3 regions of the Streptosporangium sp. NPDC002524 genome follow, and region 2 is predicted to be linked to each of the others. Evidence: riboswitches for the same ligand, from Rfam matches in the RefSeq annotation. Region 2 holds a riboswitch; each other region holds the start of a gene.
The links. A riboswitch is a leader RNA that binds a small molecule or an ion and turns the genes downstream of it on or off. The one in region 2 is predicted to bind S-adenosylmethionine.
Positions count from the first base shown of each region.

Region 1: it holds a riboswitch for S-adenosylmethionine, as region 2 does, so the genes downstream of both, ABT053_RS41495 (glutathione S-transferase C-terminal domain-containing protein) here and ABT053_RS27270 (aminotransferase class V-fold PLP-dependent enzyme) in region 2, are expected to answer to the same signal.
Region 3: it holds a riboswitch for S-adenosylmethionine, as region 2 does, so the genes downstream of both, thrC (threonine synthase) here and ABT053_RS27270 (aminotransferase class V-fold PLP-dependent enzyme) in region 2, are expected to answer to the same signal.

Region 1 is NZ_JBEOWK010000045.1:10,519-15,693, forward strand. It holds gene ABT053_RS41475 (TetR/AcrR family transcriptional regulator) at 1-261, opposite strand, end outside; gene ABT053_RS41480 (ATP-binding cassette domain-containing protein) at 362-1,405, shown strand; gene ABT053_RS41485 (ABC transporter permease) at 1,398-2,150, shown strand; gene ABT053_RS41490 (DUF402 domain-containing protein) at 2,285-2,806, opposite strand; SAM riboswitch class IV at 2,859-2,971, shown strand; gene ABT053_RS41495 (glutathione S-transferase C-terminal domain-containing protein) at 3,009-3,944, shown strand; gene ABT053_RS41500 (FAD/NAD(P)-binding protein) at 3,941-5,175, shown strand, end outside.
Region 2 is NZ_JBEOWK010000016.1:236,358-241,532, reverse strand. It holds gene ABT053_RS27280 (acyltransferase family protein) at 1-737, opposite strand, end outside; gene ABT053_RS27275 (NADH-quinone oxidoreductase subunit D) at 755-1,939, opposite strand; gene ABT053_RS27270 (aminotransferase class V-fold PLP-dependent enzyme) at 1,957-3,264, opposite strand; SAM riboswitch class IV at 3,317-3,432, opposite strand; gene ABT053_RS27265 (TerC family protein) at 3,666-4,568, shown strand; gene ABT053_RS27260 (cytochrome P450) at 4,606-5,175, shown strand, end outside.
Region 3 is NZ_JBEOWK010000049.1:619-5,793, reverse strand. It holds gene ABT053_RS42125 (RNA polymerase sigma factor) at 1-495, shown strand, start outside; gene ABT053_RS42120 (S1 family peptidase) at 952-2,553, shown strand; SAM riboswitch class I at 2,773-2,915, shown strand; gene thrC (threonine synthase) at 2,930-4,225, shown strand; gene ABT053_RS42110 (MoaD/ThiS family protein) at 4,248-4,523, shown strand; gene ABT053_RS42105 (cold-shock protein) at 4,892-5,092, shown strand.

The DNA of each region.
Region 1 (5,175 bases), on a different contig from region 2:
GAGGGTGGGGGGCGGGCCGAGCACCGCGTCCGTGATGAGCGTGAGCAGGTCGTCCTTGGCGGAGACGTAGCGGTAGAGAGCCATCGTGGAGACGCCGAGCTCAGCGGCGATCTTGCTCATCGAGACCGCGGCGAGCCCGTCGGCGGAGCCCACCCGCAGGGCCGCCTCCACGATGTGCTCCAGGCTCAGGGTGCGCTTGGGACCCTTGCCCGGCCGCTCGCGCAGGCCCCAGGCGATCTCCACGCTCTCCGGCACTTCCATCGCGCTCCCGGGCTTGACCGTCCTTTCCTGCGAGTGTATACCTTACGCAATATCGCGTATGCCATAAACAGTAGAGCGTACGCCATACACAGGAGGGGTAGTGGAACCAGCGATAGAGGTGTCCGGCCTCACCAAGTCCTACGGCCGGGTCGCCGTGCTGACCGGTGTCGACCTGCGCGTCGCCAAGGGCAGCGTGTACGCGCTGCTCGGTTCCAACGGCGCGGGCAAGACGACGACCGTGCGCACCCTGGCGACGTTGGTCGCGCCGGACGCGGGACGGGCCACGGTCGCCGGGTTCGACGTCGTACGCGACCGCCGCCGCGTCCGCCGCGCCATCAGCCTGACCGGCCAGCACGCGGCGGTCGACGAGCTGCTCACCGGCGAGGAGAACCTCCGGATGATGGGACGGCTGTCCGGCCTGTCACGCGGAGGGGCCCGCCGCAGGGCGGCCGAGCTGCTGGAGCGGTTCGACCTGGTCGAGGCGGGGAAGCGGCGGGTAGGCACGTACTCGGGGGGCATGTGGCGACGCCTGGACCTGGCCGCGGGGCTCGTCGGCGCGCCCTCGGTGATCTTTCTCGACGAGCCGACCACGGGGCTCGACGTGCGGAGCAGGCAGGCGATGTGGGAGGTGATCACCCGCCTCACCGGGTCGGGCACCACGGTCTTCCTGACCACCCAGTACCTGGAGGAGGCCGACAGCCTGGCCGACAGGATCGCGCTGCTCGACGGGGGGCGCGTGGTGGCGGAGGGCACCGCCGACGAGCTCAAGGCGAGGGTCGCCGCCTGGCGGCTGGACCTCGTCCTGGCCGACGCCCGGTCGTTCGCCGAGGTGACGCGCCTGCTCGGGGCGCGTGCCGTCCACACCGATCCCGGCAGGCTGACCGTCGGGGCGGCCACCGGCGGGAGCGCCGCGGAGATCCGCGCGCTGCTGGACGAGGTCGACCCGGGGCGTTCGGCGGTCGAGCGGTTCACCGTGCGGGGCGCCACGCTCGACGACGCGTTCCTCGCGCTGACGAACAGGGAGCCGGCGAGCGGGGGGCGGACGAACAGGGATTCGACGAAGGGGGAGCCGATGAACAGGGAGCCGGCGAACGGTCGGCCGGCGAACGGTGGGCCGGCGAGCGGGGAGCGGGCCGGTGTCTGAACTCGTCGCCTGGCCGGTGATGACCGGCCGTGCCGTCCGGCTGTCGCTGCGCAACCTCGACGCGCTGCTCACCTCGTTCCTGATGCCCGTCCTGGTCATGCTGCTGTTCGTCTACCTGTTCGGCGGCGCGATCCAGACCGGCGTCGACTACGTCACCTACGCCGTCCCCGGCATCCTCGTCATGTGCGCGTCCTACGGCGCCTCCCTGACCGCGGTCGCCGTCAGCCAGGACATGAGCCGGGGGATCGTCGACAGGTTCAGGTCGATGGACGTCGGCGGCGGGGCGTTCCTGGGCGGGCACGTGGCCGCCAGCACCGTGCGCAACCTCGCCTCGCTCGTCATCGTGTTCGTCGTCGCGTTTCTGCTCGGCTTCCGGGCGGAGGCGGGCCTGTCCGGCTGGGCCGCGGCGGCGGGGATCCTGGTGGTGTTCGTCCTGGCCGTCTCCGCGGTCTCGGCCGTGGTCGGCCTGCTGTCCAGGACGCCGGAGGCGGCGGGCGGCTTCACCTTCCTCGTGATGTTCCTGCCCTACCCGAGCAGCGCCTTCGTCCCGGTGCACACCATGCCCGCGTGGCTGCACGGGTTCGCGGAGAACCAGCCGGCCACGCCGATCATCGAGTCCGTGCGCGGCCTGCTGCTCGGTCAGCCGGTGGGGAGCGACCCGTGGAAGGCGCTGGCCTGGTGCGGCGGTTTCCTGCTGGTCTCCGCGATTCTCTCCGGCCTGCTGTTCCGCCGCCGCGCCCGCTGAGGCAACGGGTCCCTTCACGGAAGGCGTCACGCCGGACCTTTACGCAAGGCGTCGTGCCGGATGCCACCGGGCCCCGAGGGCGGGCCCGGTGGCATCCGGCTGCGGATCCCGGGATCCGCGGCCAGGTGGCCGGCTCAGCTGACCAGGGTGAGCCAGTGCGGCGTGTCCCCGAAGGGGGCGGTGCGGGCGGTGACGGCCTCCATCAGCCAGGCGGCCGAGGCGCGGGCGCTCTCCACCACGCCGGGCGGGTAGGCGTACTTGACCAGGTGCTCCTCGAACTCGTCCTCGTCGTCCAGGAAGACCCGGCTCGCGCGGCCCTTCAGCAGGTTCCGGCGGGTCCGGATCACGTCGAGGTCCAGGTCGACCATGGTGACCTCGCCGTCCTTCCACTCCGGCACCGTGGAGACGTCGCAGTAGATCTCGTGCTTGTGCGGGGCGGCGTTGAAGGCGGCCGTCCACCAGGCGTCGCGGGGGAAGAGCATCACGAACGGATGCGGCCAGGCGACCGCGGGGCCGTCGCCCTTGTGGCCGCTGGAGTCGGCCACGCACCCCGTCCACACACCGTGCTCGTCCTCGCCGAGCAGCAGGCCGCGGTGGTGCCAGTGCAGTGAGCCGTCGTACTTGCGGTAGACCACGTTCACGCTCTCATAGGACATTCCCCGACATTAAGGCTTGACAGAGATTCATGTATTTCCTACCTTCTAAATAGGTTAAGAGTGTCAGTGAGAAGCCCCGGCTGGCTGACCGGCAACCCTCGCACCGCGGCGGGGTGCCCCCGGGGGAGACCAGGCGGCACGGTGGGCGTGCCGCAAGCGCGGACCCCCTCAAGGGTCACCGAGACATGCCCGGGAGTGCCACATGTCGAAGACCAGCACACTGAACCACGCGAGCCCCGTCGACCTCGACACCCACGGCCACTACCGGCCCGGTGGCAGGCCCGGCCCGCGTTACCCCTTCCAGGGGCGCATCGGCACACCGGCCTTCCCCGCGGAGCCGGGCCGCTACCACCTCTACGTCGCGGCCGTCTGTCCGTACGCGCAGCGCGCGGCCATCGTGCGCTCCCTCAAGGGACTCCAGGACGTGGTCTCGCTCTCCTACGTCGACGACGAGCGCGACGGGCGCGGATGGGCCTTCCGCGAGCGGCGCGGCGCCGACCCGGTCAACGGGTTCACCCTCCTGCGGCAGGCGTACGAGGTGACCGAGCCCGGCTTCGACGGGCACGTCTCGGTGCCGGTGCTGTGGGACAGGACGACCGGCCGCGTCGTCAGCAACGACTTCCCCCATATCACGATCGACCTGGCCACCCGGTTCGGCGGCGACCCCGACGCCGACCTCTACCCGGAGGAGCTCAGGCCGGAGATCGACGAGCTCAACACGAGGATCTACGAGATCGTCAACACGGCGGCGGGCCGCGTGGCGGCGGCCACCACCGAGGCCGCGTACACCGAGGCGCGCGCGGCCGTGGTCGCCTTCCTGGACGAGCTGGACGACCGCCTGGCCGACCGCAGGTTCCTGTTCGGCTCGGGGATCACCGAGTCGGACGTGCGGCTCTGGCCGACCCTGCTCCGCTTCGACCTGAGCGACAACCCGGCGGCCAGGATCAGCGAGCGCCCGCTCACCGCCTTCCCCAACCTGTGGGACTACGCCAGGGACCTGTACGCCCACCCCGCCTTCCGCGAGAACACCGACTTCACCGTCATCGCCCCCGGGAAGGGCGAGACCGACGCCTGGCGGATCCCGGTCGAGCCGCTGCATGCCGACTGGGACCAGCCGCACCGCAGAGCCGCCGTATGAGCGCCTCGATCGCCGTCGTCGGCGCCGGCCCGACGGGCACCTGCCTGGTGGAGCGCATCTGCGCCAACGCCACCGACCTGCTCGGCTGGCCGTCGCTGGACGTCCACGTGATCGACCCCCACCCGCCGGGCGGCGGGCGCGTCTGGCGGCACGACCAGCCGGACCTGCTCTGGATGAACTCCGCCGCCGCCGACGTGACGCTCTTCACCGACGAGTCGGTGCGCTGCGAGGGGCCGATCCGCCCCGGGCCCACGCTGGCCGAGTGGCTCGGCGGCGACCCCGGCAGGTTCGCCTCCCGCCCGGCGCAGAACGGCTACCTCTCCCACGTCTTCCGGCACGCGGTGGCGAACGCCCCGCGCGGCGTCCGGGTGCACGTGCACGCCGCCCGCGCCGTCGACCTCGCCGACGTCCCCGGCGGGCAGGCGGTGAAGCTGGAGGACGGCCGGACGATCGAGGCCGACGCGGTGATCCTGGCCCAGGGACACGGCGACGTGACGCCGACGAGGGAGGAGGGCGCGCTGGCCGGCCTGGCCGAGCGCGGGGGACTGCGCTACCTGCCCACCGGCTACGCGGCGGACCTCGACCTGGACGGCGTCCCCGCCGGAGAGCCGGTGATCATGCGGGGGATGGGGCTCGCCTTCGTCGACCTGATGGTGCTGCTCACCTCGGGCCGGGGCGGCCGGTTCGTCCGCGAGTACGACGGGGAGCTGGTCTACCTGCCCAGCGGGCGCGAGCCCCACATGCACGTGGGGTCGCGGCGCGGGGTGCCGTACCACTCCAAGACCGGTTACCCCTTCACGGGCGCCCGCCCGCCGGTGCCGCGCTTCCTCACCCGCGAGGCGCTGGGCGAGGGGCCGTGGGACTTCCGCCGGGATGTGTGGCCGCTGGTCGCCAAGGAGCTGGCCTTCGCGTACTACCACGAGCTCGTCACCGCCCACCCCAAGCGCGTCAAGCGGAGCTGGGCGGAGTTCGAGGAGGGCTTCGCCGCAGAGGAGTGGCGCAGCCTCGCGATGCGCAAGCTGATCCGCGAGACCGTGCCCCGGCACCAGGACCGGCTCGACTTCGACCGGCTCGACCGGCCGCTGGACGGCATCCGGTTCGGCGACCAGGCCGGGCTGCAGAAGTGGATGCACGGCTATCTCGCCGCCGACCTGCGGCGACGCTCCGACCCCGCGCACAGCGCCGACCACGCGATGATCCTCGGACTGCTCTCCGCCTACGGGGTCCTCGC
Region 2 (5,175 bases):
AAGAAACCGGCCTGGTGGGCGAGCCCCCAGACGATGATCATGTTGAGCCAGCCCGCGGCCTCGTACCCGTAGCGCAGCCGCAGCACGTCGACGACGAGCGCCGCCCCCGCCAGCCAGATCAGGGCCAGCACGTCGTAGTGCCGGTGCAGCCAGAGCGAGATCGGGAGCAGGGCGATCAGCACGAGGTAGACGCCGATGAACCAGAGCGGGCTGATGACGAGCAGGACCACGCGGTCCATCCACTCGATCCCGAACGCCCACGCCACGAGCACGCCGAACACGATCCAGGTCCCGGCCAGCGCCAGCGCGGGGATCGCGAGGCTCCGGATGCGCCGCGAGACGAAGGTGCCGATGCCGACGCCGCGCTCGCAGGCCCGGTTCCACGAGAGCAGGTGGACGTATCCGCCCACGTAGAAGAAGAGCGGCAGCACCTGCAGCAGCCACGTCAGGATCCACAGCCCGGAGGTGAAACCCAGCGGGCTCGTCGGCGAGGGGCCGTCGGGGCCCCACTGCAGGATCGTGAACGCCCAGTGCCAGACGACCACGACGATCAGGCTGAACGCGCGCAGCCAGTCGACGTACCGGTCGCGCCGCGGCCCGTCCGCGACCGGAGGGACCTCGGGGGCCGAGGACGCCACGGGCGCCGAGGACGCCACGGGCGCTGAGGGCGCCGAGGGCGCTGAGGTGGCGGGGGCCGCGGGGGTCGCCCTCTCCTGGTCCTCACCGGGTTCGATCATGCGGTTCCAACCGTGCCTCACTTGTCGATGTCGCCGACGACGAAGAACATCGAGCCCAGGATGGCCACCATGTCCGCGACCAGGTGGCCGGGAAGCATCTCGCGCAGCACCTGGACGTTGTTGAAGGAGGCCGAGCGGAGCTTCATCCGCCACGGCGTCTTCTCCCCGCGCGAGACCAGGTAGTAGCCGTTGAGGCCGAGCGGGCTCTCCGTCCAGGCGTACGTGTGGCCCTCGGGGACCTTCAGCACCTTGGGCAGGCGCTGGTTGACCGGCCCCGGGGGCAGGTCGAGGAGGCGTTCCACGCAGGCGTCGGCGAGGTCGAGGGAGACCTTCACCTGTTCCAGCAGCACCTCGAAGCGGGCGTGGCAGTCTCCCGCCGACCGGGTGACGACCTTCACCGGCAGCTCGCCGTAGGCGAGGTAGGGCTCGTCCCTGCGCAGGTCGACGTCGAGGCCCGCGGCGCGGGCGATGGGGCCGCTCACGCCGTACTGCATGATCGTCTCGCGGTCGAGGACGCCCACCCCGCGCGTGCGGGCGAGGAAGATCTCGTTCCCGGTGACCAGGTTCTCGATGTCGGGCAGCCGCCGCCGCACGTCGGCCACGGCCTGGGAGACCCGGCCCGTCCACCCCTCGGGGATCTCCTCCTTGAGGCCGCCGACCCGGTTGAACATGTAGTGCATGCGCCCGCCGGAGATCTCCTCCATCACGGCCTGGAGGGTCTCGCGCTCCCGGAACGCGTAGAACATCGGGGTGATCGCGCCGAGCTCCAGCGGGTAGGAGCCGAGGAACATCAGGTGGCTGAGCACCCGGTTGAGCTCGGCCATCAGCGTGCGCGTCCAGACCGCCCTGACCGGCACCTCCATGCCGAGCATCCGCTCCACCGCGAGCACGACGCCCAGCTCGTTGGCGAACGCCGACAGCCAGTCGTGCCGGTTGGCCAGCACGATGATCTGCCGGTAGTCGCGCACCTCGAAGAGCTTCTCCGCGCCCCGGTGCATGTAGCCCACGACCGGCTCGGCCGAGCTGATCCGCTCGCCGTCCAGGGTGAGGCGCAGCCGCAGCACGCCGTGCGTGGACGGGTGCTGCGGGCCGATGTTGAGGATCATGTCCTCGGTCGCGAGCTCCTTGCCGTGCGCCCCCCGCACGGCCTCGGCTCCCGCCCCCATTCCCACGTTCAGCTCGCGGGGCGCGCCTTCAGTCATAGGGCCATGCTGTCACGTCAGCCGCGCGAGGCAAGATCCCGCAGGGCGTCGACCAACCGGTCGACGTGCTCGGAGGTCGTGCCGATGCCGATGGAGGCGCGGACGGCGGAGGCGGTGACGTCGTCGCAGCCACCGTCCTTGGCGCCCAGCAGGTGCCGTACGAAGGGGTGGGCGCAGAACTTGCCGTCGCGGACGCCGATGCCGTAGTCGCCGGACAGGGCCTCGGCGACCTCGCGGGCGGTGAAGCCGTCGACCACGAAGGAGACGATGCCGACGCGCGGGTGGTCCGGGCCCCACAGGGACAGCTCGTGCACGCCGGGGACCGAGGCGAGGCCCGCGCGCAGGCGCCCGAGGAGGCGCTCCTCCTCGCGGACCAGCGGGGTCCAGCCGGTGGCGGTGAGGGCGTCGCAGGCCGCGGCGAGCGCGACGGCGCCCAGCACGTTCGGGGTCCCGGCCTCGTGCCGGGCCTCGGGGTCGTCGTGCCACTCGGTGCCGTCGTCCTCCACGGCCTTCACCGCGCCGCCGCCCCGCAGGTACGGGTCGGCCTCGGCGAGCCAGTCGGAACGGCCGATCAGCGCGCCCGTGCCGAACGGCGCGTAGAGCTTGTGGCCGGAGAAGACCACGTAGTCCAGGTCGAGCGCCGTCAGGTTGAGGCGGCGGTGCGGGACGAGCTGCGCGGCGTCGACGAGGACGCGGGCCCCGTGGCGGTGGGCGATGTGGGCCAGCGCGGCGATCGGCCAGAGCTCCCCGGTGACGTTGGAGGCGGCGGTCACGACGAGCAGCTTGGGGCCGTCGATCGCGGCGAGGGCGTCGTCGGCGGCGCGGACGGCCTCGCCGGGGAAGGCGGGGGCGGCGAGCCGCACGACCCGGTCCCAGGGCAGCAGCGAGGCGTGGTGCTCGGTCTCGAAGACCACCGCGGTGGTGCCCTCGGGCAGGCTGCGGGCGAGCAGGTTGGTCGCGTCCGTGGTGTTGCGGGTGAAGATCACCGAGTCGTCGGGACGGGCGCCGACGAAGGCGCGGACCGTGTGCCTGGCCTGCTCGTAGCGGGCCGTGGTCAGCTGGGACGCGTACCCGGCGCCGCGGTGGACGCTGGAGTAGGCCGGGAGCGCGGCGGCGACGGCGGCGCTCACCGGCTCCAGACAGGGGGCGCTCGCGGCGTAGTCGAGGTTGGCGTAGCGGACGAGCCTGCCGCCCCTGACCGGGACCTCCAGGTCCGAGCCGAGCACGGCCGGGATCGGGCGGTCACCGGAGGACGCGCGGGTCTCGGGGACGCTCACCGGGACGACGGGGCTCTCGGGGGTGCTGAAGATCGTCAGGGTGGACATGCCAGGGCTCCTTCGAGGTCATCGGACCCCAACCCGTGACACAGGTGCCTGGAGCCCGCGCTTGCCCGGCACACCTCGTGCCGGACCAGGTCCTCACCCGGGGCACCCCGCCGCGGACGCGAGGGTTGCCGGCCAGCGAGCCGGGGCTTGTCACTGGCACTCATGACCTACGGGGGAACTATAACCGACACCCCGCGGTGCCTCGCAAGTCCGAAACGTGATCAACCCGGTATCGGAGCCGGGGCGAGCGCCCTCGGAGGCACTTGGCGAATTTGACAGCGAAGCGTGATGACGGGGAAGGAACTTCGGGCGCCTCCCGGTCGTCCTGGCAGTCAGCCGGACAAGCGTTCGGGCAGTTGGCCGACGGTGTGTGCATGCGCCGACCGACGAAGGAGAAATCAATGGACTGGGTGACCAACCCGGAGATATGGATAGGGTTCTTCACCCTTGTCGCCCTGGAGATCGTCCTGGGAATCGACAACATCATCTTCATCTCGATCCTGGTGAGCAAGCTCCCGCCCGAACAGCGCGACAAGGCGCGCAGGCTCGGCCTCGCCGTCGCCCTGATCAGCCGCCTGTTGCTGCTGCTGGCGCTGTCGTGGGTGGTGAGACTCACCGAACCGATGTTCGAGGTCTTCGGGCAGGGGATATCGGGGCGCGACCTGATCCTGATACTCGGCGGCCTGTTCCTGCTGGGCAAGAGCGTCCACGAGATGCACGGCAGCCTGGAGGGCGACTCCGGCCACTCCGAGGGCAGGGTGGCCGCGTCCTTCACCTCGGTGATCATCCAGATCATGATCCTCGACGTCGTCTTCTCGCTCGACTCGGTGATCACCGCGGTCGGCATGGTCGACGAACTGGGTGTCATGATCGCGGCCGTCATCGTCTCGGTCATCGTGATGCTGGTCGCCTCCGGGCCGATCAGCCGCTTCGTGGAACGGCACCCGAGCATCAAGATGCTCGCCCTGTCCTTCCTGGTGCTGATCGGCGTCGTGCTCATCGCCGAGGGCTTCGAGCAGCACATCTCCAAGGGCTACATCTACTTCGCGATGGCGTTCTCCCTGCTGGTGGAGCTGCTGAACATCCGGATGCGCGGCAAGGCGAAGAAGCGGAAGCCGGTCGAGCTGCGTTCCCGCTACGAGGCCGACGACCAGACCGGCACGGAGAGGCCGGAGAGCCCGGAGACACCGGGAACCCCGGCGAACCCGGTGGGCCAGGCGGCTCCGGCGGGTCAGACGGCTCCGGCGGGCCGGGCGGACGAGCGGGGCGAGAGGGGAAAGCCCGACGAGCGGCCCGGCTCCTGAGCCGGGGGTCAGCGAGACCGGGGATTACGATGCCTACGTGCGCTTTGATCCCTGGAATCCGGAATTCGTCGCCCACCCCTACGACGTCTACGACGAGCTGAGACGAGAGCGGCCGGTCAGCTTCTTCGAGCCGACCGGCCAGTGGCTGGTGGCCAGGCACGCCGACGTCAACGCGCTGCTGCGGGACCGCAGGCTCGGCCGCTCCTACCTGCACGTGGCCTCGCACCGGGAGTTCGGCAGGCCGGACGACCCCGACTTCCAGGACCCGTTCTGGCGGGTGATCAGGGCGGGGATGCTCGACGTCGAGCCGCCGGTGCACACCAGGCTCCGGCGGCTGGTGTCGAAGGCGTTCACCCCCCGCATGGTCGAGGCGCTCCGCCCCAAGGTCGCCCGGATGGCCGGGGAGCTGGTGGACGACTTCGTCGGGCGCGGCGGCGGGGACCTGATCGCCGAGGTCGCCGAGCCGCTCCCGGTCACCGTGATCGCCGAGATGCTCGGCGTCCCCGAGGCCGACCGGCACCTGCTGCGTCCCTGGTCGGCCGACATCTGCGGCATGTACGAGCTCCAGCCGTCGATCGAGGCCCAGCACACGGCCGTACGGGCGGCC
Region 3 (5,175 bases), on a different contig from region 2:
CTCGGTGAGCTGCTGAAGCGGATCGAGCCCGCCGTGCTCAGGCACTGCGGCCGGATCCTCCCCTTCCGGCAGGACGCCGAGGAGGCCTGCCAGGACACCCTGCTCGCGGTGGCGCGCAACATCGGCCGCTTCGAGGGGCGTGCCCGGTTCAGCACCTGGCTGCACATCGTGACCGCCAACTGCGCCAGGACCACCTACCGCTCGCTGAAGCGCCGCGCGGCCGAGCAGAGCTCCGACGAGCTTCCGCTGCAGAAGCCGGACGTCGCCCGGGTGAGCGTGATCGCCGGGTCCCGGCTGGACCTGCTCGACGCGATGGAGGCGCTGGAGGCCGAGAAGCCGGAGCTGGCCCAGGCGCTGGTGCTGCGCGACATCTGCCAGCTCGACTACAACGAGGTGGCCGAGCAGCTGCGCATCCCGCTGGGGACCGCCAAGTCACGGATCCACCAGGCGCGCAAGTACGTCCAGGGCGCCCTGGGCGACGCCTACGGCTTCTGACCGGCCACCCGGTCCGGGGGCGTGTCCGCTTTGAGCGGCCGCCCGGGATGAGTGGGTTGCCCGGCACGAGCGGACTGTTCGACATGAGCGGGTTGCCTGGTCCGGGGGCGTGCCCGCTTTGAGCGGCCGCCCGGTGCGAGCGGGTTGCCTGACATGAGCGGGCTGCCCGGTCCGGGGGCGTGCCCGCTTTGAGCGGCCGTCCGGCCGGAGTGCCCGCCCGATCGGGGTGGGGCGTCGGCCCGGCGGGGCCGTGCCCGGCCGGGGGCGATGACCGGCCGGGAGCGGCACCCGGCCGCTGGGTGCCGTCCGGGAATCTCCTCCGCGTGGCGCGCGGCTTCGACGGCCTCGGGAGGACTCGTCTGATCTAAAGTGGCGTTGCCCGCGTCACGTGATCGATCGGTGACCCGCGGTGATCTCCCCTCACGCTTCTGGAAACCGAGGCCGAGGAGAGACCACATGTCCCGCAGACATGCCGCCGGCGCCGGGTGCGTCCTGGCGGTCATCGCACTCGCCCTGGCCGCCGTGCCGGCCGGCGCCGACCGCCGGGCGGCGAGCGCCCCGGGCACGACCGCCGCCTCGTCCGCGTCGGCCATGTCGCCCGCCTCGCCCGCCTCGCCCGCCTCGTCCGCGTTGGCCTTGTCGCCCGCGTCGGCCCTGTCTGCCGCGTCGGCCGTGATGCAACCCCCGCCGGGCATGCTGGAGGCGCTCCAGCGCGATCTCGGTCTCACCGCGGCCCAGGCTCAGGCCCGCCTGCTCAACGAGGCCCGCCTGACCCCGATCGCGCTGCGGCTGACCAAGAGGCTCGGTCCCCGTTTCGGCGGCACCTGGCTCCGGGGAAACAGCGCGCAGTCCCTGGTGATGGCCACCACCAGCGCCGCCGACATCCCCATGATCGTCTCCGCGGGCGCCCTGGCGGAGGTCGTCCCCAGGTCGTTCGCGGAGCTCGCCGCGATCAAGAAGAAGCTCGACAGCACCCTGCCGGCCCAGCCGCTCGTGTCGAGCGTGCGCTACGTCGACGTGAAGCGGAACAAGGTGGTCGTCCTCGCCCCGCTCCCCAACGTCGCCCAGACCGTCGTCGAGAGCGCCGGCGTGGACGAGACCGCGGTGGTCGTGCTGCCCTCCACCGAGGTTCCCCAGCCGCTGTACAACCTGGTGGGCGGGGAGGCCTACTACATCGGTGTCACCAGCCGCTGCTCGATCGGCTTCTCCGTGCTCAAGGGCACCCAGAACGGTTTCGTCAGCGCCGGGCACTGCGGCAGGACCGGCGACACCACCACCGGCTTCAACCGCGTCATCCAGGGCACCTTCCAGGGGTCGTCCTTCCCGGGCAACGACTACTCCTGGGTCGCCGTCAACGCCAGCTGGACGGCGACCCCGGCGGTGGACAACGGCGAGGGCGGCACCGTGCCCGTCGCCGGAGCCCGGGTCGCCATCGAGGGGGCCTCGGTCTGCCGGTCGGGCTCCACCACCGACTGGCACTGCGGCCTCATCCAGCAGCGCGACGCCAGCGTCACCTACCCCCAGGGCACCGTCTTCCAGCTGACCCGCACCAACGTCTGCGCCGAACCCGGCGACTCCGGAGGCTCCTTCATCTCCGTCGACCAGGCCCAGGGCGTCACCTCGGGGGGCTCCGGCGACTGCAGCCAGGGCGGCACCACCTACTTCCAGCCGGTCGCCGAGATCCTCACCGCCTACGGCCTGAGCCTGAGGACCACCGCGGGCAACCCGCCGCCACCGGTCACGGGCACCTGCATCGGCTTCCCGAACACCTACACCGGCACCCTGTCCGCCGGTCAGTCCGTCTACCAGCCGAACAACCTCTACTACCGCTCGACCGTCACGGGCCTGCACACCGGCTGCCTGGACGGCGTCGACGGCACCGACTTCGACCTGTACCTGCAGAAGTGGAACGGCGCGAGCTGGACGGTCGTCGCCACCTCCGACAGCGCGGGCCCCGACGAGAGGATCTCCTACACCGGCACGGCCGGCTACTACCGCTACCGGGTGTTCTCCGCGGCCGGCTCCGGCCCCTACACCCTGGGGTACCGGACCCCGTAGCCCGCGGCGACCGGGAGGAGAGGTGAGGTCCCCGCCGGGCCCGGCGGGGACCTCACCGGCTTTCCCCGGCGGGTGCCGGATGCCCCACGACCGGCGGACCGGCCCCGGTTGTCCGCTGGATAACACGTCATGTCTCGCACAGTGAGACAAGGAGTCAGGAGGGCGGCGGGGCGGGGTAGAGTGCTTAGGACCTGCGCGTCAGGTTCACAACTGAATATTTGCTCATCCAGAGGGGTGGAGGGACCGGCCCTGCGAAGCCCCGGCAACCATCCCGGTTCAAGACTCGCGATCTGCGCGAGGTCGGCCGGGACAGGTGCCAATTCCGGTCTGTGACCAGGGTGGTCCGCAGACGAAGATGAGGGAAAGGCCTCGCTTCATGGCGCTCGCAACCACTGAGAACAACCCCACCACCTCCTCCGGCCGTGTTGGCGGCGCGCGTGACCCGCGCTTCGGCCCCGCCGTGGCCCTCTCCTGCCGGGAGTGCGGTGCCCGCTACGACCTCGGCCCCAGCTTCGCGTGTAACGAGTGTTTCGGGCCCCTTGAGATCGCGTACGACTTCGGGCGTGTGACCCGGGAGCGGATCGCCGAGGGGCCGACCAACATCTGGCGCTACCGCTCGCTGCTGCCCGTCCCCGAGGACGTGGCCGGCAAGCCCAACATGGCGCCCGGCTGGACCAAGCTCGTCAACGCCGGAAACCTCGCCCGCGAGCTGGGGATCCGCTCCCTGCACGTGAAGGACGACTCCGGCAACCCCACGCACTCCTTCAAGGACCGCGTGGTGGCCATCGCCGTCGAGGCCGCCCGCAGCTTCGGCTTCCACACCCTCTCGTGCTCCTCCACCGGCAACCTGGCCGGCGCCGTGACCGCCGCCGCCGCGCGGGCCGGGCTGGACGCCTGCGTGTTCATCCCCTCCGACCTGGAGCAGGCCAAGATCGTCATGGCCTCCGTGTACGGCGGCAGGCTCATCGGCATCGAGGGCACCTACGACGACGTCAACCGCTTCTGCTCCGAGCTCATCGGCGACGAGCTGGGCGACCAGTGGGGCTTCGTCAACGTCAACCTCCGGCCCTACTACGCGGAGGGGTCCAAGACCCTGGCGTACGAGATCGCCGAGCAGCTCGGCTGGCGCATCCCCGACCAGATCGTCATCCCGGTCGCGTCGGGCTCGCAGCTCACGAAGGTCGACAAGGGCTTCAAGGAGCTGATCGCGCTCGGCCTGGTCGAGGAGAAGCCTTACAAGATCTTCGCGGCCCAGGCCGAGGGGTGCTCCCCGGTCTCCGCCGCCTACAAGGCGGGCCACGACGTGATCCGCCCGGTCAAGCCGGACACGATCGCCAAGTCGCTGGCGATCGGCAACCCGGCCGACGGCCCGTACGTCCTGGACATCGCCCGCCGCACCGGCGGGGCGGTCGAGGACGTCACCGACGCCGAGATCGTCGACGCGATCCGGCTGCTGGCCAGGACCGAGGGCATCTTCGCCGAGACCGCCGGAGGCGTCGTCGTCGGGGTGCTGCGCAAGCTGGTCGCCTCGGGAACGCTCGACCCCGACGCCGAGACCGTGGTCCTCAACACCGGCGACGGTCTCAAGACCCTTGACGCGGTCGCCGCGGAGGCGCGCCCGACCGCGGTGATTCGGCCGTCCCTTGACGCATTCCGTGCGGCTATCGCCTAGAAATCGTGAAAGGTACTGAATTATGAGCGTTTCTGTGCGGATTCCGACGATTCTCCGGACTTACACCGATGGTGCTGCCGAGGTGAACGGAGAGGGAGAGACCCTGCGCGATGTTCTGCAGAAGCTCGACGCGGACTTCCCGGGGATCGGGGCCCGGATTCTCGATGAATCGGGAAAGATCCGACGTTTTGTCAACGTCTATGTCGGGGATGAGGACGTCCGTTTTGTCGACAACCTCGACACGGCCACGCCCTCCGGCGTCCAGGTCTCCATCATCCCGGCGGTGGCCGGAGGCTGATCCTCCCGCCCTGGCGCGGCCCTGACCGTCCAGCGCCGCCCCAGCGCCATCCTGGCGCCACCCCTGGGGGCGCCCCGACTCCACGGCACCCGCCCGGCTCCGGCCGGGCGGGTGCCGTGTTTTATGACACAAGCTCATATTTGTGGAGAGGACGAGCAATGTAACCCTCAACTAACTAATAGTGATAATGAAACTTTGTTCTCGTACTAAAAGCTCTCGTAAAGAGGTAGTTTGGTGCTTGACTCTGTTGCCCTACCGCTTCCCACAGGTATGGTCGGAACGATCGCCGCGGCGAAGTCCGCTTCGGCGATTGAGGACTTCGCGAGAGGAATGGGCGTCGTCCTTAAGACCAGTAAGAGGAGTCGCAAGTGGCGCAGGGCACCGTCAAATGGTTCAACGCGGACAAGGGCTACGGCTTCATCGCGGTAGACGGTGGTAAGGATGTGTTCGTCCATTACTCCGCGATCATGATGGATGGCTACCGTGCCCTCGAGCAGGGCCAGCGGGTCGAGTTCGAGATCACCCAGGGTCAGAAGGGTCCGCAGGCGGAATCCGTCCGGGCGGTCTGACATAGCCGTTTCGTGAATTCGCAGGGAAGAACCGGTGGATCCCGCGGTATCGCAGTCCGCTGGATCCTCACCGCCTAAGCCCG